3 regions of the Pseudoalteromonas espejiana DSM 9414 genome follow, and region 2 is predicted to be linked to each of the others. Evidence: predicted binding sites of a transcription regulator. Region 2 holds the regulator's gene; each other region holds the start of a gene.
The links. The regulator sigma-54, encoded in region 2, starts transcription at its own class of promoters, with help from an activator protein. The targets are predictions, from matches to a motif close to GTTGGCACGNNNNTNGNNT.
Positions count from the first base shown of each region.

Region 1: PESP_RS19200 (diacylglycerol kinase family protein) is a predicted target of sigma-54. The motif match lies at 8,737-8,755, and genes of this name have one in related genera.
Region 3: PESP_RS13550 (EF-hand domain-containing protein) is a predicted target of sigma-54. The motif match lies at 5,377-5,395, and genes of this name have one in related genera.

Region 1 covers NZ_CP011029.1:515,799-526,725, reverse strand. The annotation lists partial or broken gene PESP_RS20685 (carboxypeptidase-like regulatory domain-containing protein) at 175-478, shown strand; partial or broken gene PESP_RS20775 (IS4 family transposase) at 830-2,154, shown strand; partial or broken gene PESP_RS19235 (IS256 family transposase) at 2,198-3,405, shown strand; gene PESP_RS19230 (MarR family winged helix-turn-helix transcriptional regulator) at 3,487-3,918, opposite strand; gene hmgA (homogentisate 1,2-dioxygenase) at 4,066-5,364, shown strand; gene maiA (maleylacetoacetate isomerase) at 5,370-5,999, shown strand; gene PESP_RS19215 (TIGR02647 family protein) at 5,996-6,229, opposite strand; gene PESP_RS19210 (DUF1496 domain-containing protein) at 6,347-6,649, shown strand; gene PESP_RS19205 (VF530 family protein) at 6,704-7,012, shown strand; gene PESP_RS19200 (diacylglycerol kinase family protein) at 7,059-8,678, opposite strand; gene PESP_RS19195 (sigma-70 family RNA polymerase sigma factor) at 9,017-9,541, shown strand; gene PESP_RS19190 (anti-sigma factor) at 9,538-10,221, shown strand; gene PESP_RS19185 (DUF4331 domain-containing protein) at 10,380-10,927, shown strand, end outside.
Region 2 covers NZ_CP011028.1:3,209,040-3,219,966, reverse strand. The annotation lists gene mgtE (magnesium transporter) at 1-1,348, opposite strand, end outside; gene PESP_RS14610 (HPr family phosphocarrier protein) at 1,495-1,767, opposite strand; gene rapZ (RNase adapter RapZ) at 1,808-2,653, opposite strand; gene PESP_RS14600 (PTS sugar transporter subunit IIA) at 2,673-3,125, opposite strand; gene hpf (ribosome hibernation promoting factor) at 3,130-3,417, opposite strand; gene PESP_RS14590 (RNA polymerase factor sigma-54) at 3,445-4,944, opposite strand; gene lptB (LPS export ABC transporter ATP-binding protein) at 5,014-5,739, opposite strand; gene lptA (lipopolysaccharide transport periplasmic protein LptA) at 5,736-6,284, opposite strand; gene lptC (LPS export ABC transporter periplasmic protein LptC) at 6,274-6,828, opposite strand; gene kdsC (3-deoxy-manno-octulosonate-8-phosphatase KdsC) at 6,825-7,376, opposite strand; gene PESP_RS14565 (KpsF/GutQ family sugar-phosphate isomerase) at 7,377-8,348, opposite strand; gene PESP_RS14560 (calcium/sodium antiporter) at 8,351-9,319, opposite strand; gene mlaF (phospholipid ABC transporter ATP-binding protein MlaF) at 9,563-10,378, shown strand; gene mlaE (lipid asymmetry maintenance ABC transporter permease subunit MlaE) at 10,378-10,927, shown strand, end outside.
Region 3 covers NZ_CP011028.1:2,985,063-2,995,989, reverse strand. The annotation lists gene PESP_RS13590 (phosphoribosyltransferase) at 1-215, shown strand, start outside; gene PESP_RS13585 (Crp/Fnr family transcriptional regulator) at 369-1,025, opposite strand; gene PESP_RS13580 (YgjV family protein) at 1,303-1,539, shown strand; gene PESP_RS13575 (FlgO family outer membrane protein) at 1,591-2,268, opposite strand; gene PESP_RS13570 (amidohydrolase) at 2,389-4,044, opposite strand; gene PESP_RS13565 (EF-hand domain-containing protein) at 4,161-4,397, opposite strand; gene PESP_RS13560 (EF-hand domain-containing protein) at 4,406-4,642, opposite strand; gene PESP_RS13555 (hypothetical protein) at 4,857-5,084, opposite strand; gene PESP_RS13550 (EF-hand domain-containing protein) at 5,109-5,342, opposite strand; gene PESP_RS13545 (sensor histidine kinase) at 5,645-7,096, shown strand; gene PESP_RS13540 (hypothetical protein) at 7,101-7,634, shown strand; gene PESP_RS13535 (sigma 54-interacting transcriptional regulator) at 7,637-8,983, shown strand; gene PESP_RS13530 (DUF1543 domain-containing protein) at 8,994-9,494, shown strand; gene PESP_RS13525 (hypothetical protein) at 9,510-9,737, opposite strand; gene PESP_RS13520 (multifunctional CCA addition/repair protein) at 9,863-10,927, shown strand, end outside.

The sequences.
Region 1 (10,927 bases), on a different replicon from region 2:
AGTTATTACTCAAAAAACCATTAAAATAAACAAACATGTTGCCGTTTATTAAAAATATATTGCAGTTGTTTTTTATTTGTAATGAAAAATAAGACCCATAGGAGCATACTTTTAACAAACTAATTTATATTGTTTATTTAAAAGATTTAATTAATAACTACACGGAAAAATTAAATGAAAAACCAATTACGCAAAACAGTACTTTCACTTGCTATTGCGACATGTGTTGGTGCAAGTGGCGCAGCATTCGGAAATGAAACATCGTCATCGTTCAAAGGGAAATTACAGGGCCTAATGGGAAACCAGCACAAGGAACTAAAATGACAATTGCTCATTTGCCTTCAGGCTCTACAAAAACAATGACAGTAAATGAAAATGGTAGTTTTTCAGTAGTAGGCTTACTGTTGGTGGCCCATATAAAATAACTTTTGATTCAGATGTTTATCAAGATACTACTTTCACAGTTAAAAAACTAAACTAATATGCTCAGCGATAATTGGGGCGTATTAGAAACTGGAGGCTCTCCTAAAAGTGCTGTTACAGCAGATATGTTGATGGTAAGTATGTTTTTAACAGTTATAACCCTGCAGGTGTTAGTGTAGAAACGAAACCTTCTTTGTGTAAAGTGAGAGTAGGTGTTCGTTTGGTCGGTGTATTGTTTGACTTAGTCATAACAAATCCTAAATGTGTCAATACATTTCAGGACGAGACATTACTTTAAGAGCCCACTTTGTGGTAATGCCAATCAGTTAAGAAATATTTTAATGATCGGTTGACCGATCTTTTATAGATGTAAGAATCCGATGAGCATTTGCAATCGGACTTTTTTATGAATATTAAAACAGCTTTAGACACCGCATTTAATGCCAGTACCCAATTTCATTCATTTGAAAAACTTTCGTCACTTTTAGATCCATCTATTATTGATGAGGCGTTTATTGAAGCAGGAGTCGCAACCGTCAGAAAGCGTCGCTTACCTCTTGAATCTGTGATGTGGTGTGTCATGGGGATGAGTCTTTTTAGACAAGAGTCAGTGTGGAATATTGCGACTAAGATGGATATTGCACTTCCAGGTAAAACACCGCTTGCTGCACCCAGTGCGACAGCGCCTAGGTACTGAGGCCGTCGAACACTGCTTTAAGAAGATGGCTAAACATTGGTATCAAAAAAATAGGTTTGAAACATGGAACGGGTTGAATCTTATTAGTGTAGATGGTGTAGATGGTGTAGATGGTGTCGTTTGGCGAACAGCTGATACCGCTCAAAACCGTGAAAAGTATGGCTCTGGTAGTACTCAGCATGGTGATACAGCCTTTCCTCAGATCCGCATGGTGTGTCAAATGGAACTGACAAGTCATCAATAGTACATTTGATAAGTACAAATCCAATGAGATGGTGCTAGCAGAGCAGCTAATCGAAGACACGCCTAATCATTCACTCACCCTGTTTGACCGTGGCTTTTACTCCTTAGGGTTACTCTATAAATGGCAGAGCGAGGGAGAAGAAAGACACGGGATGATACCGGCAAGAAAAGGGCTTCAGTTTGATATATTAGAAAGCTATAGCCGAGTAGATAAACGGGTAAGGCTGAGAGCCACACCACAAGCAAGAAAGAAGTTCCCCGAGCTGCCTGACGAGATTGAACCGCGTTAAATTACGAAGAAAGTTAAAGGGAAAGAGTGCCGAATTCTTACATCGCTTACCGATGTAATGCGTTACCCCAGTGACGAAATTGTAGACTTATACAGTCATCGCTGGAAAATTGAGTTAGGGTATCGTGAAATGAAACAAACGCTACTGAACAGTGAGTATACGCTTATAAGCAAACGGCCTGATATGGTTGAGCAAGAGCTGTGGGGGGTGCTATTGGCTTATAATCTGATACGAGTGGCAATGACTGAAGCCGCTACACGTAAAGGTATCTGGCCAAATCAGCTAAGCTTCAGCGGGTGCTCAAGCGCGGTTGTGGCATTCCTACTTACAACAGGACTCACAAGCCCAGGAAAGCTGCCCGTGTTGTATGAAAACCTCATTAATCAACTGTCTTATTATGAGCTTCCGATACGGCGGGAGGACAGGTCTTACCCTAGGTGGGTCAAACCCAGTAAATACCCCACCAAAAAGAAAATGGACCCTGTAACTAAATCTGTGTAACTGCCTATTATTAATACCCAACTAGGGTTTAGGATAGGTAATTATGAACAATAAAGAACTAGAAGCGTTTGCCAAGCAAGCCGCCAAATCAATTAAAACGGAAGCAGACCTAACTGATTTTCGTAAAATGCTAACCAAGGTTACCGTTGAAGCCGCACTTAACGCCGAATTAGACGAACACCTTGGTTATGCCCGTCATGAACAAGCCAGTAAAGATAATTACCGTAGCGGCTATTCACCTAAAACCATCCGCACTGAAGATGGTGAAGTTGATTTAGATGCCCCGCGCGATAGAGATTCAAGCTTTGAGCCGCAGCTCGTTAAAAAAATCAAACCAGATTCACGTCAATGGATAATAAGATTTTATATCTGTATTCCAAAGGCATGGCCACCCGCGACATCGTCGCCACCTTCAAAGAAATGTACGATGCAGATGTCTCTCCATCGCTTATTTCTCGCGTCACTAACGCCGTTATTGAACAAGTCGTTGAATGGCAGGCAAGACCGCTGGATGCCGTTTATCCTATCGTTTACCTTGATTGCTTAGTCGTTAAAATCAGACAAGATAAACACGTGATCAATAAAGCTGTTTATCTTGCTCTTAGCGTTAATGTTAAAGGCCATAAAGAATTACTCGGCATGTGGATATCAGAAAACGAAGGGGTTAAATTCTGGCTTAACGTCTTAACCGAACTTCAAAATAGAGGTGTAAAAGACATTCTTATCGCTTGTGTTGACGGCCTAAAAGGTTTTCCTAATACAATTAATACGGTTTATCCGGATACGCAGATACAGCTTTGTATCGTACATATGGTACGTAATTCACTGAAGTTTGTGCCATGTAAAGACTATAAAGCTATCACCGCTGATTTAAAGCGTATTTATCAATCAATAACTGAAGATGAAGCCCTGATGTCACTCGAGCAGTTTGAGCAGCGCTGGGATAGTAAATACCCAAATTTATCGCGGTCTTGGCGTAATAACTGGCAAAATGTCAGTACCTTGTTTAATTATCCTGAGGATATACGCAAGGCCATTTACACGACCAATGCGATAGAATCACTCAACAGCGTTATTCGAAAAGCCATCAAGAAACGAAAATTGTTTCCGCATGATGATTCAGCCAAAAAGGTTACCTACTTAGCAATTGAGCAAGCATCTAAAAAGTGGACAATGCCAATAAGAAATTGGAAAACGGCCTTGAATCAATTTATGATTGAATTCGAAGACCGTTTGAAAGATGTTATTTAAACCTGGTAGCTACACAGAATCTGTTACAGGGTCAAAAATGCCAGTCAGCTTAACTAACTGGCATTACATTTTGTGGGCTTTTTATATCTTTAATTTACTATTTAGCTTTTCAATTACAGTATTTAATACTTGGTATTCATTATCAGACAGCTCATTCAATAATTGCTTTTCCCAATTATTTGCTTCAATCGCAATTCTAGAGTGTAAAGATTCACCTTGCTCACTTAACACAAGCAATGCTGCGCGTTTATCATTTTCATTAAGCTTACTATAAACTAAATTTTTATTAACAAGTACTTTCACAGCTCTAGATACAGTGGACTTATCCATATTAGCCAATGAACACAAATCCTTAGCACTATTTTGACCAAACTGCGCTAAATTAGCTATTACCCGCCATTGTGCAATGGTTAAATCGTACTTTTGTTGATATACGAGGGCAAAGTCATCACTAATTTTAGTTGCCAATTGGTTTAGCTGATAAGGCAAAAATTCATTTAAATCTTTACTCATTCTTTATCACCACGTTTACACACTTAAACAACTGTGCATTTTTATTTACAGGGTAGCGTATTTGCTTATTTGAAATTACTCTCACATGAGAGTACTTTAAACTAATAAGTAAAATGATAAAACACTGTAACTCTCACAGGATTTAAAATGGCCAACGAATTAAAATACATGACCGGCTTTGGCAACGAGTTTGAAACCGAAGCGCTACCCGGAGCCCTCCCTATAGGGCAGTTTAGTCCTCAAAAGGTTAAATATAATTTATATACTGAACAATTTAGCTCTACTGCATTTACAGCTCCGCGTGCTGCAAATCGCCGTACCTGGATGTATCGATTGCGTCCTTCAGTGGTTCAAGGCGATTATCGCCCCATTGATAATGGCTTAGTAAGAACAGCACCAATTACAGAGGCTGTTACGCCACCAACAATGCTACGTTGGAGCCCAATTAAAATACCTACAACTAAAACTGACTTTATTGATGGCCTAATTACTATGGCTGCAAACGGCAGTGCTAATGGGCAATCGGGTATTGGTATTCATATTTATGTTGCAAACTGCTCTATGCAAGGCCGCTATTTTTGTAATGCCGATGGCGAAATGCTGTTTGTACCCCAACAGGGCGAATTGCTATTACACACTGAGTGCGGAAAGCTGATTGTTAAGCCTGGTGAAATTGCAGTAATCCCACGCGGGATAAAGTTTTCAGTTGATTTATTAAACGAAACTGCGCGTGGCTATATTTGTGAAAACTATGGCCATGCGTTCGAACTTGCAGAGCGTGGTCCCGTTGGCGCAAACGGGTATGCTAACGACAGAGACTTTCAGTACCCAATAGCTGCATTTGAAGATAAAGAAGGCGACTTTGAATTAGTTTCTAAATTTAATGGCAATTTATTTAGCTGCGAAATAAAGCACTCTCCTTTTGATGTAGTTGCATGGACAGGTAATAGCGCGCCTTATAAATACGATTTATCTCGTTTTAATGTAATGAATACAGTGAGCTTTGATCACCCAGATCCGTCTATTTTTACAGTGCTTACCTCGCCTTCAGCTACTGAGGGAATGGCAAATGTTGATTTTGTTATATTTCCGCCGCGCTGGATGGTAGCTGAAAATACTTTTCGCCCACCTTACTATCATCGAAATATTATGAGTGAGTTTATGGGCTTAATAGAAGGCGTATATGATGCTAAAGAGCACGGTTTTGTACCTGGAGGCGCAAGCTTACATAATTGCATGTCGCCACACGGGCCTGAAGCCGAGGTGTTCGACAAAGCATCTAACGCAGAGCTTACACCGCAAAAATATGAGAACACCCTCGCCTTTATGTTCGAATCTCGCTATATCATATCGCCGACCAAATACGCCCTTGAGGGAGACGAGCGCCAAGCAAATTACACTGATTGTTGGCAAAGCATTACAAAACAATTTACAGCTAAGGAATAGATTTGATGAAACTATATAGTTATTTTCGCTCATCGGCTGCGTATCGCGTACGTATTGCGCTTAATTTAAAAAATATTGAGCACGATATCGAGTTTGTTAACCTGCTTAAATCTGAACAACTTGCACAGCCCTATCTTGATAAAAATGTACAAGGGCTACTACCTGCACTTGAAACAGACGAAGGCGTATTAGCGCAATCTTTGGCTATTTTAGAATGGTTAGATGAAAGCTACCCACAAACGCCGTTAATTTATGGTAATGCATGGCAAAAAGCGCAAATACGTAATATTAGTTATGCCGTGGCATGCGATATTCACCCAGTAAATAACTTACGCGTGCTTAAATATTTAACCAATGAGTTAGGTGTTGATGAGCAAGCTAAAACTGCATGGTATAAACATTGGGTTGAGCTTGGTTTTGAAAAAATTGAATTAACGCTAAGTGACACCAGTGACTTTTGCGTAGGTAATACCCCAACGCTCGCTGATATATGTTTAGTTCCGCAGGTATTTAATGCGCTGCGTTTTAATGTTGATATGGCTGCTTATCCTAAAATAGCAGCCATTTATGAGCGATGTAATGCAATAACTGCTTTTAGTGACGCAGCACCGCACAATCAGCGCGATGCGCTTTAGCTTTTTAATGCACTGTGTATAACACTTACATGCTCAATTAAATCAAGGCCTAGATCGGTTAAATAGCCGCCATCTGGGCTATCTATAACGCCTTTATCAAATAACCTTTGTGCTGCACTTAACAAATTTGGCTGTGCATCTGAATGTAATTTTATGCCCTGCATTTTGCTATCTCGAGGAAACTTAGCTAATAACGTAAATTCATCTATCATTATTTGATTAAATTGCATGTGTTCACCTTTTTATAGTTTTGTGTTTAAGTCAGTGTTGTATAACGCTATTACTTACCCTAGCATGTTTTTTAGTACCGTGTACTATTTTTAAACTATCAAAGCTCGAGGTAGCTCATGCGCCATATTATGGTTTTATTTATATTTTTAATTGCGTTAACTTTAGCCCCTAGCAGCTATGCAAAAACGCTCAAAACGCATTCTGTTATTGACGCCAATGAGATTATTAATAGAGGTGATATATGTTGGTACGACAACAAACGTTATAGTGAAGGCGCGCTTTTGCAAGTACAGTCTTTTATTTTAGTTTGCGCCCCTAGTAACCCCCAGCATATTAACAGTGGGCTAATTTGGCTAAAATTAGATAAAAAAGGCAAGGCTGTTTATCCTACAAAACCCAAAACCATCACAGTGAATTAGCGCTAAAAGATGATTTAAGCTACAATGCGCACAGTTTAAATAAGTAGTATGGCTATGGATAATCAACCTAAAAACCCTCTTCATGGGGTAACATTAGAACAAATTTTAGTAGAACTTGAACAACGCCTTGGTTTTAAAGCAATGGGCGAGCAAGTGAATATAAAATGCTTTACCGATTCACCAAGTATTAAATCGAGCTTAAAGTTTTTGCGTAAAACACCATGGGCACGCGATAAAGTAGAAGCGCTTTACCTTCATACTTTGAGTAACAAGCCACTGCGTAGGCCTAAAAGCGCAGCGCGTCCTAAACACACTAACACGCCTGATACGAGCGGTTTTGTTTGGCCATCGATTAAAAAGTAATAAACAACATGCAATAAAAAAGCACGTTTAACCGTGCTTTTTGTATTTACAGCTCTTTGCTAATAACCTTTAGCGAGCCTGGGTCTATTTTAATAACCAGTGTTTTAGCTGTTTTCACCTCACCATCTAGCACGTACTTTATGTCTTCATCTGCCGTTATGGTTACTTTTTTAGCATTAGTATGATGCGAGCTAATAGCTAATTGTGTTTGAGTAATACTGCTAAACATTAGCTCGGCAATACTAAGCACACTGGTTGTGTTTTCTTCACTTGGTACTAGCCAATTTATATCTAATAAGCCATCTTCATGGTCAGGTTGTCCGCCACCTTGCGCTAGTAATGTAGTAAACGGAGCCGCATTGGCAACTATAAAGCTGTTGGTGTGCACCTCTTGTGTTTGGTTATCGTCTAGAGTGACATAAAGTGTTTGGGCTCTTTGTTCACTAAAAGCCTGAAAAAAACCGTTTAAATACGCAAGCTGCCCAGATTTATTTTTTGCGTCTCTATCCGCTTTTTCTATCATTGATTGTTCATAACCAATACCTGCTAACAACAGCATTAGTTCGTCGTTACAGTAAGCGGTGTCTATGGTATGAGTTTGTCCATCTATAATTAAATCGCAGGCTTGTTCAACCGGTATTATTTTTGAGCTAATCCCCATAAGTACATGCGCCAAAGCGTTTGCCGTGCCCATAGGGATTATGCCAAGCTTACACTGCGTATTAACCACAACGCTTGCTACCTCGGCAACCGTGCCGTCGCCACCACACGCAATTATTATATCTGGCTTATTAATAATGGCTTGTTTAGCTAGTGCTATCCCGTTGACCTCTTGTGAAGTAGTCAAAACTTCTAAATCATAATAGGCAGATAAACGAGCAACGATTAAGTGCTCTTTGTCTTGCCACAGTTTGGTACCCGATACTGGGTTTGCAATTAATACCGCTTTGTTTTTTATAACCAGCTCGCCCTTTTTATGGCGTTTAGCCAAATGGCGAAGTTGGTGTTTGTTAAGGTTTGCGGTTTCTCGAGTTTCTTTAATTTGCGCAAGTATTTGATGTACATCTGCATCTTTATTTTGGCTAAGTAGGTAAGCAGCCATTACAAATACAGAGCGTCCTCTGCCTAGCGCACAATGAACTACGACGCGACGGTCTTCTTTAATGTGATGATGAATCCAGTTTATAGCCTGATTTAACTGCGAGTGCGTAGGGACGCTATGATCTAACACCGGAATATTTAAATAGCTAATGTTTTCTTGTGTAGAGCTCCACTCAAGGCCATCAAATTCACAGGTAACATCTAAAATTGCCGTTATGCCGTTTTCTTTTAACGTGTCTATATCTGATGGGAATAACCGGCACGCTAAAAAGAGGTGGTCATTAATTTTTTGTATTGGCGGAACTTTGTCGTGCTTACGAGAATACGCATTATAAATTTGCACCCCCAATAAAAAAGGCACAAATGCCCAACGAATATAAAAAGGGATCACACCATTTTCTCGTTTTCTAAAAATTTTGGCTAGGTTAAATATGTAAGCGCCACTAACAAGAACTAACGATAACGCACTCCAATAAAACACTATCGCAAAATAAACCGAATTAACCTCCCAGCCTATAAAAATAAAAATTAACGCTAAAATTAAATAACTCGTTGCAGCCCACATAAATTCTCCTTTGTATTTACTGTTTTTATGATTTTTTAACAGCCTTGTGTAAGTGTAGTAGCAATTTACACGCCAATAAAATACGTATCCTTAGCCTTGTAATATTTTTAACCTATTGATTTTTATTAACTATATTAAATTAGGTTTGAGCTTAAATAACTAATATGCGTTTTTTACATTTAAGTCGGTCAATTTTTCCCATTGATAAATCACACTATTTTTGATTAAAACTTGTTTAGGTACGTATAACAGCTAATATAAAAAGTCAGATTAAAAGTGTGCATCCAAATCCCACCCTCTAACGTTTTATCAGTAATAATAAAAACAACAGGACCCATATGGAAAACGATAATTTACTCCCCCTTTTGTGCAAAACTGCACAGGGTAACAAAACCGCCTTTGCCGATTTATATCAGCAAACTAGTGGTAAATTGTTTGCGATTAGTTTGAATATGCTTTCAAACCGCGCTCACGCAGAAGAAGTATTGCAAGAGGCATTTATTAAAATTTGGCATAACGCATCTGAGTACAATGCCACAAAAGGCACTGTAATAAGTTGGATGATAAGCATAGTACGGTACAGAAGCTTAGATGCGCTGCGCTATCACAAGGTTAGAAAAGAACAAGCCATGGGCGATGACGAATACGATGAACAAGACATAGACATTAACTATGACGATCAAACAAAGCTTGTTAATTGTATTGAACAACTTGACCCACAACAAAAGCAAGCCATACATTTAGCCTATTACAAAGGGTTAAGCCATGGTGAGCTGGTCAATCACATAGATACGCCATTAGGTACGGTTAAAAGCTGGATCAGGCGTGGGTTGCAGCAGTTGCAGAGGTGTTTAACATTATGAATTATAACAAACCAGAACTACTCGATGCCCTAGCCGCTCAGTATGTGTTAGGCACGTTAAAGGGGCTTGCCCGAAAGCGTTTTCAGCGTTTGATGTTGAGTTTGCCACAAGCGCGCGAAGCCACTGTAATGTGGGAGCAAAATTTAAATGACTTAGCCGGTGCTATTAAACCACAAACACCTGGCGATCATGTATGGCAACACATTTTAAATAAAATAGAAAACAACGCTCATACTGTAAAGACGGTTATAAAGCCTGCGCCTTCGGTGTGGCGTACTTGGTCATTTATAGCCACAGCGGCATGTATTATTTTAGCGTTTTTAGTTATTCAGCCAACTACACAACTTCAAGACAGCCAACAAATTGCGCTGGTACAAAACCAAGATAAACAATCATTGTGGTTTATTAATGTGAACGAGCAAGCCTTATCGGTTAAAGCCAGCACTAAATTGGTCGCGCAAACAGATAAAGACTACGAGCTGTGGATGATTTTAAAAGGACAAGATACGCCTATTTCGCTTGGCTTATTACCTAAACAAGGCGAAAAGCTCTTAATAAAAGACACTCGCTTTGATGCGCAAAACATTGCCTTACTTGCGGTAAGTTTAGAACCACTAGGTGGCTCGCCTAATGGCTTACCAACTGAGGTACTTTACACCACTGAGCTAGTTATTTTATAGCGGCTTGGTTACTCTTAAAAGGGTAGGCTAATCTTTGGTTAGCCTACCCTTTTATTATTAAATTTAACAAAAAATAAAATATTTTAACTTTTTTGCATCCAAAGTGATTTTTGCTTCGTTATTAGTTATGACTTCAATCAAAACTAAAGGACAAAGTCATGAAAGCTTTAACTCCATCTATACTCGCAGTAGTTGTATGCAGTACCTTAGTAAGCGCCCCTAGCGAGGCATCAAGCCACCGTGAAGCGCCAAATATTAGCCGCTTTCCAACCCTAGACTCGACCGATTTTTACGTATTTAATAGTTATGAAGCAGGCAGAGGTGACTACGTTACATTTATTGCCAATTACATCCCTTTACAAGATGCCTACGGCGGCCCTAACTATTTTGCCATGGACCCCGATGCAACCTATAGCATTCATATTGATAACGATGGCGATGCAGTAGAGGACATTACCTTTGCGTTTAATTTTACCAGCATGCTCCCTAACGATAACCAAGGTGTGCAATTAACAGTAGGTCCTGAAGGAAACCAACGCACTGTATCTGTGCCACTTAAAAACGTTGGCGGTGTTGCCGCAGGCGATAACAGCGCAGCAAACTTTAGCGAGTCATATACACTTAGTATGATTAGCGGCCCTCAACGAACGGGTACTAGCACTTCATTAAGCAATACAACCACCAGCTCAACTACGTTTAGCAAACC
Region 2 (10,927 bases):
GCCATGTGGCTGTGCCTAAAAAGGCAAAAATACCAACTATATCGGTTACCGTTGTAAGCACTACACTGCCGGCAAGTGCTGGGTCTATATTCATTTTTTTCAGTAAAATAGGAATACATGCACCCGCTACACCGGCTACAACTAAATTCATAAACATCGCGAACGCGAGCACGCCACCTAACATAAAGTCCCACTGCCATAATGCAATAACACCGGCAATAAGTAGAGACCAAATAACACCATTTAATGCGCCAATAGCGAGCTCTTTTGCCATTAAAAAGCGTTGATTGGTTTGGTTTATATGGCCCACGGCAATACCACGTATAACCAAAGTTAAAGATTGGCTACCCGCTACGCCCCCCATTGAGGGCACAATACCGTTAAGCACGGCTAAGATTGGCAGTATATCGAGGGTACTTTCGAAAAAGCTTGCTACAAATGCAGCTGCAAGGGCGGTTAGTAAGTTAACCCCTAACCATACAGAACGTTTTTTCGAGCTTTTTAAAACCGGTGCAAAGGTGTCTTCTTCATCATCAAGACCCGCTAAGCTTAATAAGCTATGCTCAGCGTCTTCACGTATTACATCAACAATATCATCAATGGTAACACGCCCTAGCAAGTGTGCGTTATCATCAACTACCGGTGCAGATATCCAGTTATGACGCTCAAATAACTGAGCAACCTCACTTTCATCCATAGAAATAGGAATCGACTCACAGTCTTCATCCATTAAATCTCGTACTATTTTTTCAGGTGGATTAGTTAAAAGTGTACTGAGCGATAATGCGCCTAAAAAGCAATTATGTTTATCAACAACGTATAAATCATCAGTGCCTTCTGGCAGCTCACCTCTGAGCCTTATATAACGCAGTACTACATCAAGTGTAACGTCTGGGCGAATGGTCACCGTATCGGTGTTCATTAACGCACCCGCTGAGCGCTCTTGGTATGAAAGAGCCTGAGTGGCTCTTTCACGGTCTTGGGTGTCCATAGCCCCAACAACATCTTTATAGACAGTATCAGGGAGACTACGTAGTACTTCACCTAAATCATCGTGCCCCATATCCTCGGTGGCAGCGGCAATGTGTTCAGGCTCCATCTGCGCAATAATACCTAAACGTACATCCTCAGAGAGCTCTTCTAGCACATCACCTTGTACATCTGGGTCAACCAGCTGCCAAAGCATGCGTCTAATTTTATGTGGTGAGGATTCGAGTAAAAGGGCAGTATCACACGGGGCCGTTTTTGCTAGCATGCGTCTTACTTGAACAAATTGCCCACTATTAAGTGATTTAGTCACCTGTTTTAATTGTTGCAGTGGGTAGTCTTGTTCAAACGCTTCTGGCATTGGCATCCTAAATTTTTTTATATACGACGGGGGAGGCGATTAACCACATCGCGATTAATCTAATTAAATACTATTCATTTACCAAGCTACACAAACTGATCAGGGCATAAAGCGAAAATGTTTGAGCAAGCTAAGTAATTAAACGTTTATTCTTGTTCGTTAAATCGTTGTGCAATTAACTGCCCAACAGCGTGGAGAGCTTGTTCTGAGTCTGGGCCTTCACATACAACTTTAACTTCTTTACCTTTACTACTTTCGAGTAGCATTAAGGCTAATACGCTATCACCAGCGGCTTCTTTATCATCTTGATGTAAGGTTATTGTAGCATCAAATTGCACGGCTAATTGTGCAAGCACCGTTGCAGCTCTGGCGTGTAAGCCTAATTTGTTTTTTATTAAAAACGTGTCTTCACAGCGCATAAATTACTATACCTAAACTGAACAGGTTATTATTTTAAGGTTATTTTTCTTGCTCACGATGACGAATTTTTACATTAGGGTGCGTCATAGCAAAGCTTTCACCAATGGCTTGTGCCAAATACACCGAGCGATGTTGCCCGCCAGTACAACCTATAGCAATTGTTAAATAACTGCGGTTGTTACGCTCTAAATGCGGTAACCAAGTTTGTACAAAGGTTTGAATTTGCCAGGTGAATTTTTGCACTATGCTGTGATTTGCTAAAAAGTCTTTTACAGGCTGATCGAGCCCTGTTAAAGGCTTTAATTCTGGCTCCCAGTGCGGGTTTGGCAAAAAGCGAGCATCAAATACATAATCAGCTTCTTTTGGAATACCATGTTTAAACCCAAAAGATTCAAACGTCACAATAAGTTGTTTATCTTTTTTACCCAGTATTTTTTCACGGATAGATTCGGCTAATTGGTGCACACTTAAATCAGTGGTATCAAGCATAAAATCGGCGCGTGTGACCAACACATCAAGCAGTTCTTTTTCTTTTTTTATTGCTAAATCAAGTGGTAACGAATCAATTGATAGAGGGTGTAAGCGGCGCGTTTCAGAAAAGCGTTTGATCAGTGTTTGATCGTCACTATCTAAGTAAAACAGTGTTGGTTTTGCAAAGTCAGGAAGGTATTCAAGAATATCGTTGAATTCGTCTTGTTGTTTTGGGATATTACGCACATCAATACTGACCGCTATTTTGTCGTAGTTATCTGATACGCTGCGTACCAAAGAGGGCAGTAAGTTTACCGGAATATTATCTACGCAATAATAACCCAAATCTTCAACTACGCGCAAAGCAACCGACTTTCCTGAACCAGAACGGCCGCTTATGATAATCAACTCCATTTATCGCCCTTAGTATTTACTACGATTGTTCAACAATAACGTTATACAGCTCAGCATCGGTTTTTGCACTGCGTAGCTGTTTACAAAATTCTTTGTTGCTCAGTTTATCAGCTATAGTTGCTAGAGTCTTTAGGTGCTGCTGGTTATCACCATCTGGTACGATGAGTGCCACAAAAATATCAACCGGGCAGTTATCTATCGCATCAAAGTTAACAGGTGTATCGCTAACAAGTACTAATGCAAGCGGCTCTTCTACGCCACCCATTCTGCCATGAGGAATCGCGATTCCTCGGCCAATACCTGTGCTACCTAGTTTTTCTCTGCTTGCTAATGCGTTGAGAATATCTTGCTGTGGTAAATAAGGTAATTTTTCATGAGCGAGTTCGCTAATGAATTCTAAAATTCTTTTTTTACTACTAAAAAGGACCGCAGCTTTGCTGCAGTCCTGGCATACTAATGTACTTAATTTCATAATATTAGTGTCTAGCGAGCTTCTCTTTATGTTTAATAACTTGGCGATCGAGTTTATCAATCAACGAGTCTATTGCGGCATACATATCTTGGTGCTCTGTAGAGGCAAATAAGTCTGCGCCACTTACATGAATTGTCGCTTCAGCTTTTTGGTTGAGTTTTTCTACATCGAGAATGACATGCACATTGCTAATATGATCTGAGTGCCTTTCCAGCTTTGCAAATTTATTATTTACATAGTCTTTAAGTGATTCAGTTACTTCTACGTGACGACCAGTTAGGTTTAGTTGCATAAGCATTTCCTCTTTGTTTTTTACGTCTTATATCAAACTCTTTCTCTGATTTGACGGTGGAATAGCTAGCGATTCACGGTATTTTGCTATTGTGCGTCTAGCTACTTTAATTCCTTGCTCTGCCAATATATCCGCAATTTTGCTATCACTCAATGGTTTAGCTGAGTTTTCCGCGGCAATTAGCTTTTTAATCAAGGCGCGTATTGCTGTAGATGAGCACTCACCACCGTTTTCGGTGCTTACATGGCTTGAGAAAAAGTATTTAAGCTCAAAAATACCACGTGGTGTATGCATATATTTTTGCGTAGTTACACGCGAAATTGTCGACTCGTGCATTTCTACCATTTCAGCAACATCGTTTAATACCATAGGCTTCATGGCTTCAGGGCCATGTTCAAAAAATGCCTGCTGCTGTTTTACAATACAGTTAGTTACTTTTAATAGCGTATCGTTTCTGCTCTCTAGGCTTTTAATAAACCATTTAGCTTCTTGCAGGTGAGAGCGAATAAATTGGCTATCACCCGAAGATTTTACGGTACGCGACATAGCCGCATACTGACTATTTACACGTATTTTTGGCATGCTATCTGGGTTTAACTCAACCACCCAGCGGCCTTTAATTTTTTTAACCGATACATCAGGTATAACATACTCAGACTCTTCCCTCACTATGGTATCAGCAGGTTTTGGGTTGAGAGTGTGTATTAATGTCATTACCTCTTTAAGCTCATCTTCTTTGAGCTTTGTTTTCTTCATTAATGTACGATAGTCGCGAGCTGCTAATAGATCAATATGATCGGTTAAGATCATTTTTGTTTGTTCTATTAAAGGTGTATCTTTATCAAATTGATTCAACTGTATACATAAGCACTCTTGTAGGCTTCGTGCTGCAATACCTACAGGGTCAAATAATTGAATTCGCTTTAAAACAGCTTCAATTTCATCAAGTTCAACTTCAACGTCATCATCGTGCTCTTGGTTAAAGCTTTCTAAAATTTCTTCGCAGCTTAACGTTAAAATACCTGAGTCATCTACAGCTTCTACAATGGCAATAGCAATTGCTTCGTCGGTAGGGCTAAAGGGTGTAAGTTGAAGCTGCCACATTAAATACTCATGAAGCGTTTCGGTAGAAGCACCTTGGTAAATAGACTCATCTTCTGGCATTGGGCCTGATGAAGCTGCAGGCGCGGCGCTCATGTATTCATCCCACGTAACATCCATTGCCATATCATCGCTAACGGTGTCTTTATTTAAAGCTTCACCGCTGTCTTGTTCGTATTCGCTGGCTGAATCGTCAGTTGATGCGCTTACGGTTACATCATCGGTGTCTGCTTTTTGCTCGTTTTTTCCAGCCGAATCTTCCGTGTAATCTTGCTCTTCAACTTCTAATAGCGGGTTGCTATCAAGTGCTTCTTGTATTTCTTGCTGGAGATCCAATGTACTGAGCTGCAGCAAACGTATCGCTTGCTGCAATTGTGGAGTCATTGTAAGTTGCTGGCCCATGCGCAGCTGTAATGATTGCCTCATGTATCTCTAACAATCCTTTTATGTTGTTATAATTAATATTAGCAGATGCTCAAAGGAGTGGCTTGATTGTTACAGCCTAAATTGCTCGCCTAAGTAAACATCGCGCACAGTTTTGTCGTTTAATACGTGTTCTGGAGTGCCAGATGCAATTAGCTCCCCATGAGAAACAATGTAGGCTTTTTCACAAACATCAAGGGTTTCTCTTACGTTGTGATCGGTAATTAGTACCCCAATCCCACGATTTTTAAGATGTTCAATTATTTTCTTTATATCTAACACTGAAATTGGATCAACACCAGCAAAAGGCTCATCCAATAAAATAAATTTAGGATTTGCGGCTAATGCGCGGGCAATTTCAACGCGGCGACGTTCGCCACCAGAAAGCGCCATACCTTGGCTGTCGCGAATGTGCTGAATACTAAACTCATCAAGTAGGTTGTTAAGCGTTTCTTCTCTAGCGGCTTTATTAAGCTCTTTTCGCGTTTCTAAAATCGCCATTAAGTTTTGATAAACTGTTAACTTTCTAAAAATTGATGACTCTTGTGGTAAATAGCCAATACCTAAGCGAGCACGGCTGTGCATAGGTAATAACGTAATGTCGTTATCATCTATTGAAATTTTACCTTTATCGCTAGGAACTAGGCCTACAATCATGTAAAACGTGGTGGTTTTACCTGCACCATTAGGGCCTAGTAAGCCAACAATACTACCTGCTTGAACTTCTAACCCAACGTTTTTTACAACTTGGCGACCTTTATAGCTTTTTGCTAGTAATTCTGCTTTTAAGGTACTCATGGTTGGCCTTCGTTACCTGTTTTATCTTCTGGTTTTGCTTCAACAGGTACTAAAATAGTGTGTACGCGATCTGTTGAGTTTTCGTCTTTTTCAGCGCTAATTAGCTGTTGTTCCATGTCATAGGTAATGCTTTTTGCATTAATTTTTTGACCCGCTTGGGCAACTTCTGCATCACCTACAAGGGTTAAAAAACGCTTAGCTACATCGTAGCGAACTTCGTTAGCACTGGCGCTCATTATAGTGCCATCGTCTTGTTTTTCTTCAAAGTATGCAGGGCTGCCTGTGGCAATTAGTAATTGCTTGTTATCACCTAAGTCTTCGCGTTTATGCACTTCAAGACGGTCGGCTGTAATTTTGCGGCTACCATGTACAATTTCTACATTTTTTTCAAAAATACCTACATTTTCTTTTAGTTGACCTTCTTGGCGGTCTGCACTAATTGAAATTTGGTTCGCAGGTGGCGGTGTTTCAGGTTCAGCTGAAGAGGCGCTAAAAGCCAGCACTAACGATGGAATTATTAAAATTTTAGTAAGTTTATTGGTCATAATATATTGTTCGCGTATGGTTAATTAGTTTTATTACTTCGGTTTTTAAATCGGCTTCTAGGCCTTTACCGACAATTTTTAAGCTGGGTCCAGTTACAACCACCGGTTGCTCTGAGCGCATTGTTAGCGCTTTAATGTCGACTTCGATGTTGTCGGCATTAATGTTATCTATCATGGCGTTATCAACTAAATTTTTGGCAACTACATTGCCTTCTAAAATAAGTTGTTTGTCTTCATATAAGGTGGCTTCGTCAGCATTTATACGCCACGTTTGTTTTTCGTTATATAGGGTAAAAATTGGTTTTTCAAAAAAGGTAAACCCAAGTTGTTGGTACAGCTCCATTTTAGCTGCAGTCACTTTGTGATTTATTTTACCTTGCTCATCGTAAGAGGTTTGCTTTAGCTCTATGGCGGTGTAGTCGGGTTTAGCTATAATCTCCGGCTCTTGTTCGGGAGCAACATTTGTTTGACTAAAATAAGGGTACCAAAGCCAAACCATACAGCCGATGAATAGCGCGCTGAGTATAACGCGTGCTGCATTCATGAACTGGTGCCTTGGGTAGTTAGTGCAATACCGTTTTCGAGCATTAGTAAGTCGGTCAGCTCTCTTACTGCGCCAAAGCCGCCAGGCATTTGCGTGGTGTAATGCGATAAGCGCTTAATAAGCGGGTGGGCATCGTTAACCGCGACGGCAAAACCTACTTGCTCCATTACTGGCATGTCTGGGCCATCGTCGCCTATGTAAGCTATTTGCTCGTCGGTTAAATTTAATGTGTTTTTGAGCTCTTGATAAGCAATGAGTTTATCTTCTTGGCCCTGATAAATATGCTGTACTGTTAAACTGCTCATGCGTGTTTGCACTATTTTTGAGTGGCGTCCGGTAATTACAGCAACCTCAAAGCCGCTATTAATAAGGGATTTAACGCCAAAGCCGTCTTTTGTATTAAATGCTTTTAACTCTTCACCTTGATTACCTAAGTAAATACGGCCGTCAGAAAATACACCATCAATATCGCATATGAGTAGTTTTACTTTTTTGGCGCGTGCTTTTGCATCATCGCTTAGCGGTTGATAGAGATCTTCAAATTGCATTTATAATACTCCTGCTTTTAATAGGTCTTGCATATTTAAGGCGCCAACAGGCTGGTTTTGCTCATTAACTACGATTAAACCATTAATCCGCTTATTTTCCATTATATTTAGTGCTTCTGCTGCGAGCATGTCGGCAGTGGCTGTAGTGCAAGACTTGGTCATCACTTCGCTTATAGCCGTAGTATGTATATCTATACGTTGCTCTAAAATACGGCGTAAGTCACCATCAGTAAAAAGCCCTGCTAGTTGTTGCTTGTTATCAACTATAGCGGTCATACCAAGCCCTTTAGCAGACATTTCAATAAGGGCATCTTTAATTGTTTGCGCTACACCTATCATAGGGGTGTTTTTACCACTGTGCATTACATCTTTTAAGGTAAGTAATAATCGCTTACCTAAGCTACCACCTGGGTGAGAAAGAGCAAAGTCATCGGCAGTAAAGCCGCGAGCTTCTAATAGCGCAACAGCCATGGCATCGCCCATTGCTAAAGTTGCTGTGGTACTGGCTGTTGGTGCCAACCCTAATGAGCAAGCTTCTTGTTCTACTTTTATGCATACGTGTACATCGGCAAGGGTTGCCATAGTAGAGAGCGGGCTGCCTGTCATTGATATAATTTTAGCGCCTAAGCGTTTAAGTACCGGAATAATATTGAGTACTTCACTGGTTTCACCTGAGTTAGATATAAGCATAACTACATCATTTTTAGTGATCATACCTAAGTCGCCATGACTTGCTTCACCAGGGTGAACAAAAAAAGCCGGGCTGCCAGTACTTGCAAGTGTTGCTGCTATTTTATTGCCAATGTGCCCAGATTTACCCATGCCAATTACAATAATACGGCCTTGGCAATCAAACATTAGCTGACAAGCTTGATTAAAGTTTTTATCTACGTATTGGGTAATATCGTTGAGTGCTTGGCGCTCAATATTTAAAACTCGTAAACCTTGCTCAATAAAATTAAGTTCTGCCATTGTTACCCTACTTGACTAAAAATATAACCTTGGTAAGCCAAAAATGCGATGAGCAATAGGCCACCTTCAACTCTATTGATACGCTGAGAACCTCTAAAGTTCAATGACATAACAATAAGCGCAAGTGTAGCACCTAGCATAATAAAGATATCGCGGCTTGCGAGTGATGAATCAACCATTGATGGGTTAATAATACCTGCAAGGGGTAATACCGCTAAAATATTAAAAATATTTGAGCCAACAATATTACCCAGCGCTAAGTCGTCTTCGTTTTTTAAAACACCCGCGACTGAAGCTGCAAGCTCAGGCAAGCTTGTGCCAATTGCTATAATTGTTAAGCCAATAACTAAGTCGCTTAAGCCAAAGTATTTTGCAATATCTACTGCTGAGCCTACTAAGAAATGTGAGCTTACAGGTAATAAAATCATGCCAACAATAAGCCAAAAAACGGCGTTTTTGGTGGGTACATTATTAGGTACTTCATCGCAGGCTTCTGATACAAACGGGTCATCTTGGTTTTTAGCACGAAGTGATACAACAATTAGCCCGCCAATAAACACTATAAAACCAATGAGTAATGCCACCCCTTCGGTAAACGAAAAGTAGTTATCAGAAAAAACATACCATGTAGCTAAGGATGCCAGCATAACTAGTGGCATTTCGCGTTTTAATGTACTTGATGAAACACTAAGTGGGCGTAATAGCGCAGTAATACCTAATACGAGTAAAATATTTGTTATGTTTGAACCAACCGCATTACCTACAGCAGTGTCGGTTTTGTTGGCTAAAGCAGCTGAAGCCGACACCATCATTTCAGGGGCAGATGAGCCCATAGCTACAACAGTTAAACCTACAATCAAAGTAGGTACACCAAAGTTTTTTGCAAGCGCGGCTGCGCCGTATACAAATCGGTCGGCACTCCATACAAGTGCAGCAAAACCAAGAATTAAAATAACAAACGAGGTAACCATTGTGCTAAGCCAGTTGTTCAAAATACAGATGGCGCGAATAGTAACAAAAGCCAACATGAAAGTATAAGCAAAAGAGTAGGGTCTAGTATCTTGAGGTGTGAAATTTAATACGCTTAAGCCGAGGTTAAGGCGATTTACTTCAGCCTTAGAACGCTTTTTTCAGGTGTATTACAAAATCTTACGAATTGTTTTTTCCATCTTGGCTAAAAAACCCTTAAAATAGGAGCACGAGTGAACATTGTTATGGAGAGCGACTTGTCGCAATCAATAGTAGAAGTCAAGGATGTGAGCTTTTCGCGAGGCGATAGAACCATATATAACAATATGAGTTTTAGTGTTCCTAAAGGTAAAATCACAGCGATTATGGGGCCAAGCGGAATAGGCAAAACCACTATGCTGCGCTTAATTGGTGGCCAGCTAAAGCCCGATGCTGGCGATATTTTATTTGAAGGTGGCAGTATTCCTAAAATGTCGCGTAAAGAGCTGTACGCGGCACGAACAAAAATGAGCATGCTTTTTCAAAGCGGTGCGTTATTTACTGATATGTCTGTATTTGACAATATTGCCTTTCCCCTGCGAGAGCATACACAATTAAGTGAAGCGTTAATTAAGTTAGTTGTATTAATGAAACTACAAGCGGTTGGTTTACGCGGCGCTAAAGATTTAATGCCATCTGAGCTTTCGGGCGGGATGGCCAGACGAGCAGCTCTTGCACGTGCTATTGCACTAGATCCGGAGCTGATCATGTACGATGAGCCTTTTGCTGGGCAAGATCCAATTTCAATGGGTGTATTAGTTAAACTTATTAAATCACTTAATGAAGTATTAGGTTTGTCATCACTAATTGTTACCCATGATGTTACTGAGGTAATGAGTATTGCCGATCACGTTATTATTATTGCCGACCAAGGCGTAATAGGCGCGGGTACGCCAGATGAAATGCGAAATCATGAATCTCCATTAGTGCAGCAGTTTTTAAAAGGGTTATCAGATGGGCCTGTGCCATTTCATTACCCCGCACAAACCTATGCTGATGAGCTGTTAGGAGAAAACGCTTAATGTTGGATCTGTTTCAAAAAATAGGCCATAAAACGCTAGGGCGCTTTGCTGCACTTGGGCGCTCTGCAACCATGCTATTTAATGCATTGTGGAATGTACCTAACTTTAAAAAAGGCACGCCGCTTTTAGTACGCCAACTTTATATGGTTGGCTCTCAGTCGCTGTTAATTATTATGGTGTCGGGTTTGTTTATTGGTATGGTGCTTGCGCTGCAAGGTTACACCGTACTAGTTGGCTACGGCGCTGAAGATAGCTTAGGCCCGCTGGTTGCATTAAGTTTACTACGTGAGCTTGGCCCTGTGGTTACCGCGCTATTATTTGCTGGACGCGCTGGTAGCGCATTAACTGCCGAAATAGGCTTAATGAAAGCAACCGAGCAGCTCTCATCACTAGAAATGATGGCAATAGACCCTCTCAAGCGCATTATTGCACCGCGCTTTTGGGCCGGTTTTATTAGTATGCCATTGCTTGCACTTATTTTTTCTGCGGTTGCCATTATCGGTGCTCATTTAGTTGGGGTAGATTGGCTAGGCGTAGACACCGGTAGTT
Region 3 (10,927 bases), 220 kb from region 2:
AGCTTATGCGCTTAAATTTACCACGTGATATTCGCGTGGCGTGTCCGTATTACAAGCCTAAAAACTCTAAAGTAGAGATGGTGCCAGATTACTTTATCCATGAGTCTGAAGAGTGGTTAGTATTCCCGCATGAATTATCGGGTTTAACGCCGGATGAAATTATTGAAGGTAAATCTGATTTAGTTAATATCCAAGATATTCTACTAGAAAAGTAATATCCGTTCGCATAATTATGTGGCTTATTAAAGGCGAGTAACCAAATGCGTTAATCCCCTAATTTAGCTAGCTTAATAGCGTATTGGAATGAAAAACCTTACAAACTAAAAAAGGCCATAACGGCCTTTTTTTTGTGTCTGTTTTTAGCTCCTTTAAAGCTGTGCAAAGCTATCAACATATTCACTTAAACTTGCCGTATCAACCGCTTTTAGACCATGAGAGCTGCGCTGCACTAAGCCTTTTTCAACCAGTTCAGTTACCACACGACGATACGCACGCTCTGTGGTGGCAAAGCGCTCTGCTTCTGCATTCACAGTAGGGTATGCACGAAGTAACGTAGGGTTGTTATTCTCGGCCCTTAATAAGCAATCTTTAGCTATGTTGTAGCTTAAAGGCAGTAGCAATTTATCAAGATTAATTTTTTGATTTTCTTGAAATTTAGCCGCAATAGTTTGTGCTGTATATAAGCTAAGCTCTGGCTTTTCAAGTAATAGTGCACGCCAATGGCGCAGCTCTATTAAGTTGTAAGTTACATCGCTAAAACAGGTAACAGTGTAAATACAGGGGTTATTGTTAAGTGCTTCTATTTCGCCAATTAATGTGTTGTTGCAGTCTAGCTGCCCTAATAATAGGCGGCGCCCGTTGCCTACATCATAACTAAACGAAATAGTACCGCTGCGAACTAGCACAAGTTTACTAAGTGGTTGATCCTGGTGGATCAACACTTCTTTTTTTGATTGCTGATAACTACTACCCGCAAATGTGAGTAATTGTTCAACAAGGTAACTCGAAAAATGGTATTGAAACATCAATATGCTCTTCGGACAATTGTCCTATTTATTACACCTTAATGACGATATTATTAAGGCTCTAAGAATTTACGCTAACTTGCTATTGTATTTAGCTTTGCTATGTACGTAATACCTTCATTTCCCGTGTAATGATTTAGGAAGCTATTGGCTACAACCAATATACTTTTTAAGGTTTTTTAAGCAAGTTAGTTTTTTTATTTTATACTTTGCAACACTTACAAGTGCCACAAGTTAGCATTAGCGTAATGCTAACCTAAAGGGTAGGAGAGAACAATTGAGTTGGGAATATTTAGGTTATATTGCATCAGCTTTATTGGTTGCATCGTTAACAATGACCGATGTGGTAAAGCTTCGTTGGTACAATATGTTTGGTTGTATTGTATTCACGGCCTATGGCGTGGCAATAGAGGCTGTGCCAGTGGCCTTTACTAATGGCTTACTAGCCTTGGTAAATATTTACCACCTTATAAAATTATATCGCCAGCCAAAAGTAGAACAGGCAAAAAGCTAAGCTACTCGCTGGTACAAAAAAGGGTTAACACAAGTTAACCCTTTTTTAGTTTTACTGAATCGCGTCTAATACAATCCCATCAGTTCTGCGAGTTGGGTGCAGTGACTCAACCACAAAACTTGGGATAAATCCTTTAGCAGATGAAACCACCACTTTAGACTTCGCACCAATAATTCGAGCGTTAACAATTACACCGCGATTAGTGTAAGTTAAAGTGCCTGTTAAAGTGTATTCGATATGTGGGTAACCTTTGATCTCTTTACCATTACGGCTAAATGAGAAATCACCTAAAGGGGTTACATGCACTGCGCCTGTGTGCTTGTAATCAACCACAGACAACCCAAACTCCTGCATTTCAGTAATAAAGCTTTCAGCTAGGTGATTACCAAATATATTTGTGGTTTGTAAATTGTCGTCTAAGTTCACGAACGAAGTAATTGCAATAGGCGTCCCACTATTTATGTAATTCATATTTTCAATCAGCTTCATTGCTAATTGCTCGGTATAATTACTTAATAACTTACTGCTGTTAATTGGGCGGTAGTTATTTTCAGGAAATTGCCAGTTATTTACACGAGGTTGGTGAATGTCTGAATAGCGGCTATGAGCGTTATGATGACCAATATTATTATGGGGAGCGTGACCATTATAAACCGGGTGAGTAGAACATGCTGAAAGTGATAAAGTAAAAAGAGTCGATAAAGTAAGAGATATTTTTTTGGATAACATGTTTTCTTCCTGAAACATAAGAGGTTTTTTAAAATCCTCCATTTATCGACATACTTTTTAATTACTTTAGTAAATATTCATAATAAATTCATTTATTGTGAATAATGCTTATTTAGTAACCTATTCTTTTTTATAACGTAATTCACCAGCTATCCAAGTTTGTAAAACGTTTGTTTTATAAATCTCATCTAAAGGTGCTTTAAAGTAGTCTTTATCTATTAAAATAAAGTCGGCCCATTTGCCGTGCTCTAAACTGCCTATTTTAAATTCTTGATGGGCTGCATAAGCGCCACCGAGGGTAAAGGCTCTTAATGCTTGCTCTCTGCTTAGTACTTCACTTGCGCGCCAGCCGTTCTCTGGCAGCATATTATGATCCATACGTGTAATGGCTGAATATAAGCCATCAAACGGGTTGGCAAGCTCTACAGGGTAATCAGAGCCTGCTGCAATCACAGAGCCTTGCTTTAAAAACGTTTGCCATGCATAAGCACCTTGTAACTGGTCATCGCTCAAGCGCTGCTCTGCCATGTGCATATCTGATGTAGCGTGTACAGGTTGCATAGATGGAATTATTTTAAGCGTTTTAAAACGCGGAATATCTTCAGGGGTGACAATTTGCGCATGTTCAATTCGGTTACGCAATAATATGCCGCCAGTTTGCTTAAATACATTTTTATACGCATCAAGTACCACTTTATTGGCTTTGTCCCCAATGGCATGCGTATTGGCGCTAAACCCATGCTTAAAGCTTAAGGTAAATAATTCCTCCAATTTTGCTTGAGTTTCTAGCATGAGCCCGTGATGGTTTTTTCTATCGGCGTAATCTTCAATTAAAGCAGCTCCACGGGAGCCAAGAGCGCCATCGGCATATACTTTTACACTGCGTATAGACATAAACGAGCTGGCATCTTGGTAGCGCCCAGCTTTAAGCATTTCGGTTAAATCAGGGCTTGCTGCGCTTAACATCCCAACAATTCTCAGTGGTAAATTACCTTGTTCACTACGCTCTTTATAAACTTGCCAGGTTGTTTTATCTATTCCTGCATCGTGCGTAGAGGTGATCCCTAAGCTAAGTAAATGTTGGCCTGCCGCATCTAACGAGTCGCTAATTGCTTGTTTGGTAGGGGCGCTCATATGCTGAGTAATCAACGACTCTGCTTTATCAATAAAAATACCGGTTGGGTTACCAAATTCGTCTTTGATAATTTCGCCGCCTTCAGGCGCTTTGGTTGCGCTGGTTATGCCTGCCAGTTTTAACGCTTTGCTATTAACCCAAATAGCATGGCTATCAACGCGAGACAGTACCACTGGACGATCATCAACTACTTTATCTAAGTCTTTAGCGGTTGGAAAACGCGTATCGCTCCACAGCTCTTGGTTCCAACCTCGGCCTAAAATCCAGCCCTGTTTATTTTCAGCAAAGCTTTTTAATTTTGTGGTTATTTCGTCAACCGACTTAGCACCGCGTACATCAAGTTGCGATAAGTTATCGCCAAGGCCAATAACATGGCCGTGTGCATCAATAAGTCCTGGCAGTAACGTGTTACCTTTTGCATCAATTAATTTAGCATTAGGGAAGGAGTCTTTAAGTGAATCATCGCCAACTTTAACCACTTTGCCATTTTTAATTACCAAAGTAGAAAACGACTGAACATCACCTTGGTACAAAGGTGTGTAGCCATTGGCATTATAAATAACTTGGGTTTGCGCTATAACAGTGCTGCTTATTAACAAGCTAGCAAGTATGAAAGGTTTACATAGTTTTTTGAGTTGCATAAGTAGGTTATTTTTTATTGTTAGTAAAATAACACTAGCAAACTCAATTTTAGAATACCAATATGTTGAGGTAAATAGCTTAAAACCTATCTTAGGCTTTAAGCTTTGTAAAATAATTACTTACTGGCGTAAATACCGTACTCAGTTAATGTGAGCTGGCCGTCTTTGTCTTTATCATAACTAGAAAAACGTGACCAAAGAGCGGGGTCTACAGCGGTTTCGGAGCGTGTTAAAAAACCATCATTATTGCGGTCGAATTTTTTAAATTTGTCTGCAATTTCTGTACTTTGTGCGAGGCTTAAGGTGCTAAAAAGGCTAAGCGCAACAAGCGCTAAATAGCTTAAGGTTTTCATACTAATACTCAGTAGAGGTTATTGGTTAAATAATTTTTAAATTCAATAAGTGAAATTTGCTTGTCTTGATCTTTGTCCCAACGCATAAAAGTGCTGAGTAGCTGAGGTTGTGGCTCTAACTCGTCTTGAGTTAAATAGCCGCTTTTATTGGCATCGAGATGATCAAAGCGCTGTTTCACATCAAGTGCAGCAGCATTAAAACTAATCATAACAAAGGCGATAACACTAAAAAAAACACGCTTCATGGTTTTCCTTCCAAATAATACTGTGCTTAAGCATTTATAAAATAAAGCACTTGCCATAATTTAACTTCCCAACATTAAATCCGTTTACACATTCCCTCAGGGATTATGGCAAATGCTTTAGTGACTACCTTACTTGTTAAAAGCTTAAGTAAAACTTAATTCATCTGATGCCTAGATAATAAACCTATCTTGTATTGATCAGAATTAAGGTCAACTACGGTTTAAAGTTTTGAAACTCTTCTTTTGAGATTTCTTTATCTTCGTTTTCGTCTAAGTCGGCAAATTGTCTCATGACTTCTTTGTCTTGCTTTGCTTCTGCAAGCGACACAGCGCCGTCCATATTTTTGTCTAAATGTGCAAAGCGTATGTTTACTGACGATGCTAAAGCAGTGGCACTAATGGCTAAAAACATCAAAGAAAATGCAGCGATAAGTTGTTTCATAATTATGTTCCTTATTGAATGAATTTACTGAATAAACTTTTTGAATTCACTTAGCGACAACTGACCATCTTGGTTAGTGTCTATTTGTGAAAAATTTTCGTGTAGTACAGCGTCTTCACCCGCTTCTGATTCGCTAAGTGTGCCGTTACTGTCTTTATCTAGCTCATTAAATGTAGCTTGAACGTCCATAGCTATTGCATCGGTGCCCATAAATCCAAAGGCAAGCAAAGGTAAAATTACTAAAAAGCGGTTGTTCATTTAATTTCCTTATTGATTAAAGTTGCACTGGGTATTACAAAAATAGTGCCATAAATTTTAGGTGTTAATTTTCAATGGGTTATGGTTTTTAAGTGGCTGGTGTAGGAAATATTTACTTAGTTTTGTGTTAATTTTGCAACACCCTTAAATACGAGTGTTGGCTTAGCTTAAATATCAATGAGTTAGCATGTTACTAAATAGCAACAAACGAAGCGTGTTGGATTAAATATAGAAGTTGATTCAGCGAGAGTATAAGGTAAGTAATTAAAATAAAGGCTTAAAATTATAAAAAGGAACACACAATGCCAATAGCTATGGCTAAAAAGTACTATGCAATGCTTAACTGGCGACCCAACTTAATAGGTCAGTTTGTAATTAGCATGCTGCTGTCGTTACTTCCGCTTAGTTTAGTGGTTATTGTGTTTCTAAATGCGTTAAACAAACAGCTTGCAGTTACCCAGCTTATTGTTAGTAATAACTACCAAGTTACTAAGTCATTTAATTTTTTAAAGCAAGAGTTAAACAGTTTAGAGCGAGCCACTAGGCAAAACTGGGTATTAAAAAGCGAATCGCTCGACACGCTTATTAACGAAAAGTGGCAGTCGTCATTAAATTCAATTGATGAGTTAAGCCAAGTAAGTGCAACACCACAATACACCACACAATGGCGCCGTTTAGCAAATACACTTAGTACAACACATACAGCGCTAATTAAAAACAACCAACAAGATGCCGCATTATTTGTGCCCATTAGTGATTTAATGGCTGAGCTTACTGTGTGGCTGCGCGATACAAACGCGGCGCAAATTCAAAATAACCAAAGCGAATTAAGCGCTTTGCAAAGCTCGTTTATTAACTGGTTAGTGGCGCTTATTCCACTTACTTTACTTGTAGGTGGTGGCTTTTTATGGCGTATAAGTAAGCGTTTAAAAGGCTTAACGTCAGTGATTGATAAGTTAGGGCAGGGTCATTGGCAGCAAAAAATATCTGTACAGGGCTCAACAGAGCTAGTTGAACTAGGTGAAAAGCTACGTTGGGTGCAAGAGCAACTACATATGTTAGAGCAGCAAAAAGATACCTTTTTACGCCATGTTACCCACGAACTAAAAACGCCATTGGCGTCTATGGTAGAGGGCACCGATTTACTTAGTGATGAAATTGTTGGCCCAATTACAAAAGAGCAGCAAGCGGTGCTTGAGCTAATAAGTGAATCTATGGTGCGCTTGCGCACGATGATCGACAGCCTACTAAGTTACAACGCGATTCGTACCAGCAAAGATAGTGTGAGCGAAGTTGAATTTAGCTATTTAATTAACAAAATAAATAGTCATTTTGAACACCGCTTAACGGCCAAACAGCAAGCCCTTAATTGGCAAAACAGTATACCCAATAAACCGTTGGCTTTACCAAGGGAGCTTATTGAAATGATCCTTATTCAACTTATTTCTAATGCATTAAAATTTTCTGCTAATGAGCAAAGTATAAACATAGCTCTAGCGCTTGAAAATAAGCTGCTCATTATGCAGGTTAGCGACAATGGCTGTGGGATTAAAGAGCAAGAAAAAAGCCAGATTTTCAGCGCATTTTATCAAGGTAAGCATTCTAAAGATGTTACGCTGCAAGGCAGTGGCTTAGGTTTAACCATAGTTAAAGAGTCGGTTGAACAATTAAGAGGGCAGCTTAATGTTGAGCATAATCAACCTCAGGGCTGTTTATTTACAATAAAAATACCGTTAAATAATCAAGGAGTTTAATAGCATGCGTACGCGCTTAATAGCTATTTTATGTGTGCTCAGCAGTGCGGTTGTATTAGCTGGGTGTGAAATAAATAACACACAAAAAACAGCCTCTACTGAAAAGGTTGAACCAACTAATACAAAAATAAAAAGCACAGTACCTAATCCAAAAGTGCGCCCCAAAAGTGAGCCTGTTTACCCAAGCGCAGAGCAAGTAATTGCATGGCATGCTAACCAATGTGGTGGGTTTAAAATTAAGCCCAGTACACATACCTTTTTAGGTGAAAAAGAACTAAAAAGCTTTTTTAACTATATGTGTTTAAATACCGCAAGCGCTCCTGACGAAGTAATGAAAAAGCTACAAAAGCTAGATTTAGCCTACTTTTGGCCCGACCCGATAAAACAATATTTATGGCTGCAAAAGCAGCACGTTACTCGACAAATAAATGCAAAAAAAGAGCAGCAAGCCCTGAACGACAAAATGCAGCAAACATTGTCCTCATTAGCCACCATAGAGCAGCAGTTATTACTGCGCGAAGATACCAAGGAGCAGTAATTATGGCCGAACAAAAGCTGCAAGGCGCAAAAGTATTATTAGTTGATGACGACGCCAGCTTATTAAAATTACTGACTATTCGTATCGAGTCTAAAGATTACGAAGTAACTACTTGCGAAAGTGGTATTACGGCACTGCAAATACTCAAAAACCAAGTGTTTGATGCGGTAATAACCGACTTGCGTATGGATGAAATGGATGGCATGACACTACATCGCCAACTGCAAAGCCGCTACCCAGCATTGCCCGTTATTATGATGACAGCTCATGGATCTATTCCTGATGCGGTTGAAGCCACTAAACAAGGTATTTTTGCTTTTATAACAAAACCAGTAGATAAAGACGAGCTATTCGACAGCCTTGCAAAAGCAATTGAAATACATGGTGTTAACGCCGATGAAGTTATTCCAAAAAGTAATATTGTGACTCGCAGTGGCGCTATGCTGCATTTGCTTGAGCAAGTAAAATTACTTGGGCCAACACAAGTTAATGTGCTTATCTCTGGTGCAAGTGGTACAGGTAAAGAACTGCTGGCGCAAGCGATTCACCAACACAGTCATGTAAGCGATGGGCCATTTGTGGCCATTAACTGTGGCGCTGTACCTGGTGAGCTTTTAGAGTCTGAGCTATTTGGCCACAAAAAAGGGGCCTTTACAGGGGCGGTGAAAGATCACCAAGGTTTGTTTCAACAAGCGCAGGGCGGCACGTTATTTTTAGATGAAATTGGCGATATGCCCCTTAACTTACAAGTTAAATTACTGCGAGTACTACAAGAAAAAACCATTCGCCCTGTTGGTTTTCAAGAAGAAATCCCTATTGATGTACGCATTGTATCGGCTACTCATAAAAACTTACCGGATGCGATTAGTAATCAGCAATTTAGGGAAGATTTATACTACCGCTTAAACGTTGTTAACTTAAAATTACCGCCACTTTGTGAGCGCCGTGAAGACATAAGTTTACTAGCGCAACACTTTAGCGCCAGTATTGCTAAGCGCATGAACCAAGCTGAAAAGCGCTTTGCCAACGATGCCATGCATGCACTTGTGCGCTACGATTGGCCAGGTAATATTCGCCAATTACAAAACGTAGTAGAACAAGTCGTTGCACTTAGCGCCAGTGACGTAATTTCGGCGCATTTAGTGTTAAACGCACTTAATGCTAATGAGGCCAGTGCAGAGCCGTTATCACTTAACGACGCTAAAAAAGAATTTGAACGCGACTACGTTATAAATACGCTAAAAATGGCGGGCGGCAATGTAGCCGAAGGCGCAAAGCTTGCTAAACGAAACCGTTCAGACTTTTACAAACTGATTAAAAAACACAATATTGATGTAGATAATTTATAAAGGTAAGCAAATGCAGTTATTTATGGTGTATTTAGGTGGGCGAATTCAAGGCTGCCATATAGAAATGCACGATATTCGCTTTGTAGTAGGGGAGAATATAGAGCAAACCTACTCAAAGTTAAAAAGCCAATGGGTGGGCGATAAAAGTAGCGTACATATGGATAGCTTTATGGCAATAAATCATATTGATGGCTTTAAAGTAGAAGTGGTTGATAGCTATGTTGAGCAAAATAAGCAGCTTTATTTTGTTAATTTAGGCGCTTACAGAAGTGACTCTATGGCTGAGCAACACGACTTTGCACTGTATGTTGCAAGTAGTAGCAATGAGGCCAAACAACGCGCTAAAAGTGATTTGCTCGCAGGCCTTAGCCATATTCATAAAGATGATTTACACGATGTGGATGACTGCTTTGCCATTGACCTACTCGACAGCCAATTAAATATTAAACTGACCCCAAGCGGGCAATCTCAAACAATAAAGCCAGACTGGTTTGGCTACCACGTACTTTAAATCAGCAACGCAGGACTAAGAGTCCTGCTCGCTTTGCTCATCTTTTTCGCTTTTAGCCGCCATTTTAAATGCCACAATAACCAATCCAAACATTGCAAATGGCAGTGCTGCTAACATGTACTCAACCATGTTGCTATCTTGAAAGTTTGCCTGCAGTAAAAAATGACCCGCCACGCACATTAAAATAACCACTAATAAAATGGGGAGTAACATAAGTTCTTTTTTTGATGAATGGTTTTTCATTGAATGTGAGGCTGTGGCTTAAAAATAATGCGCCATTGTAATGAGCTTAATTAAGCTTGGCAAACACAGTGGCGTTTAATGGTATGATCAACATCAAATAAAGAGTTAATGTGACTGGGATAAACGTGAAACACAACTTAAAGCAGGTATACCTAGTAGGCGGCGCAGTGCGCGATAAACTACTAAACATAGAATCAAAAGACAACGATTACGTAGTAATAGGCGAAACGCCACAGACTATGGAGTCACTTGGTTTTGTGCCAATAGGTAGCGACTTTCCAGTGTATTTACACCCAAAAACAAAAGAAGAATATGCACTGGGCCGTACTGAGCGAAAAAGCGGTAAAGGCTATACCGGCTTTGTGGTTGATGCCAGCCCAAATGTAACCCTTGAAGAAGATTTAGCAAGGCGCGATTTAACCATTAACTCAATGGCGCTTGACGAAAATGGCTATATTATTGACCCATTTAATGGCCAAAGCGATTTACAAAACAAAATATTGCGCCACACCACACAAGCGTTTGTAGAAGACCCAGTACGTGTATTACGCATTGCGCGTTTTTTAGCGCGCTATGGCAGCCAGTGGAGTATTCATCCAAGTACTTATGCATTAATGCGTGAGCTTAAAAATAAAGGTGAGCTTAATCATTTAGTGCCCGAGCGCGTATGGCTTGAAACCGAAAAAGCCCTTGGCGAAAAACACCCAGAGCTATATTTTAAAGCATTGCATGGCTTAGGTATTTTCCCTGAAATAGAGCAAATGGACGGTGTGCTGCAATCTGCAAACCACCACCCAGAAGGCGATGTATTTATACATACTATGCTGGTTTTAAGACGTGCTGCCGATTTAAACTTTAACCTTGAAACACGCTTTGCTGCACTTACCCATGACTTTGGTAAAGCACTGAGCTTTAAAAAACGCGGTAATTTACGCGGCCATGAGCGCGAAGGTGTAGCTGTAGTTGAAAAATTTTGTAAGCGCTTAAAAGTACCCAACCGGTTTCGTGATATTGGCGTGCTTACCAGCGATAACCACACGCTTTGCCACACGGTTGATCAGTTAAGGCCGCAAACTATTCATAAGTTAATCGTGACTAATTTAAACGCACTGGTGCACCCTGAGCGATTTATTGCATTTACTCAAGCTTGCCAATGCGATGCGCAAGGGCGCGGAGAAACTATGGTGGAT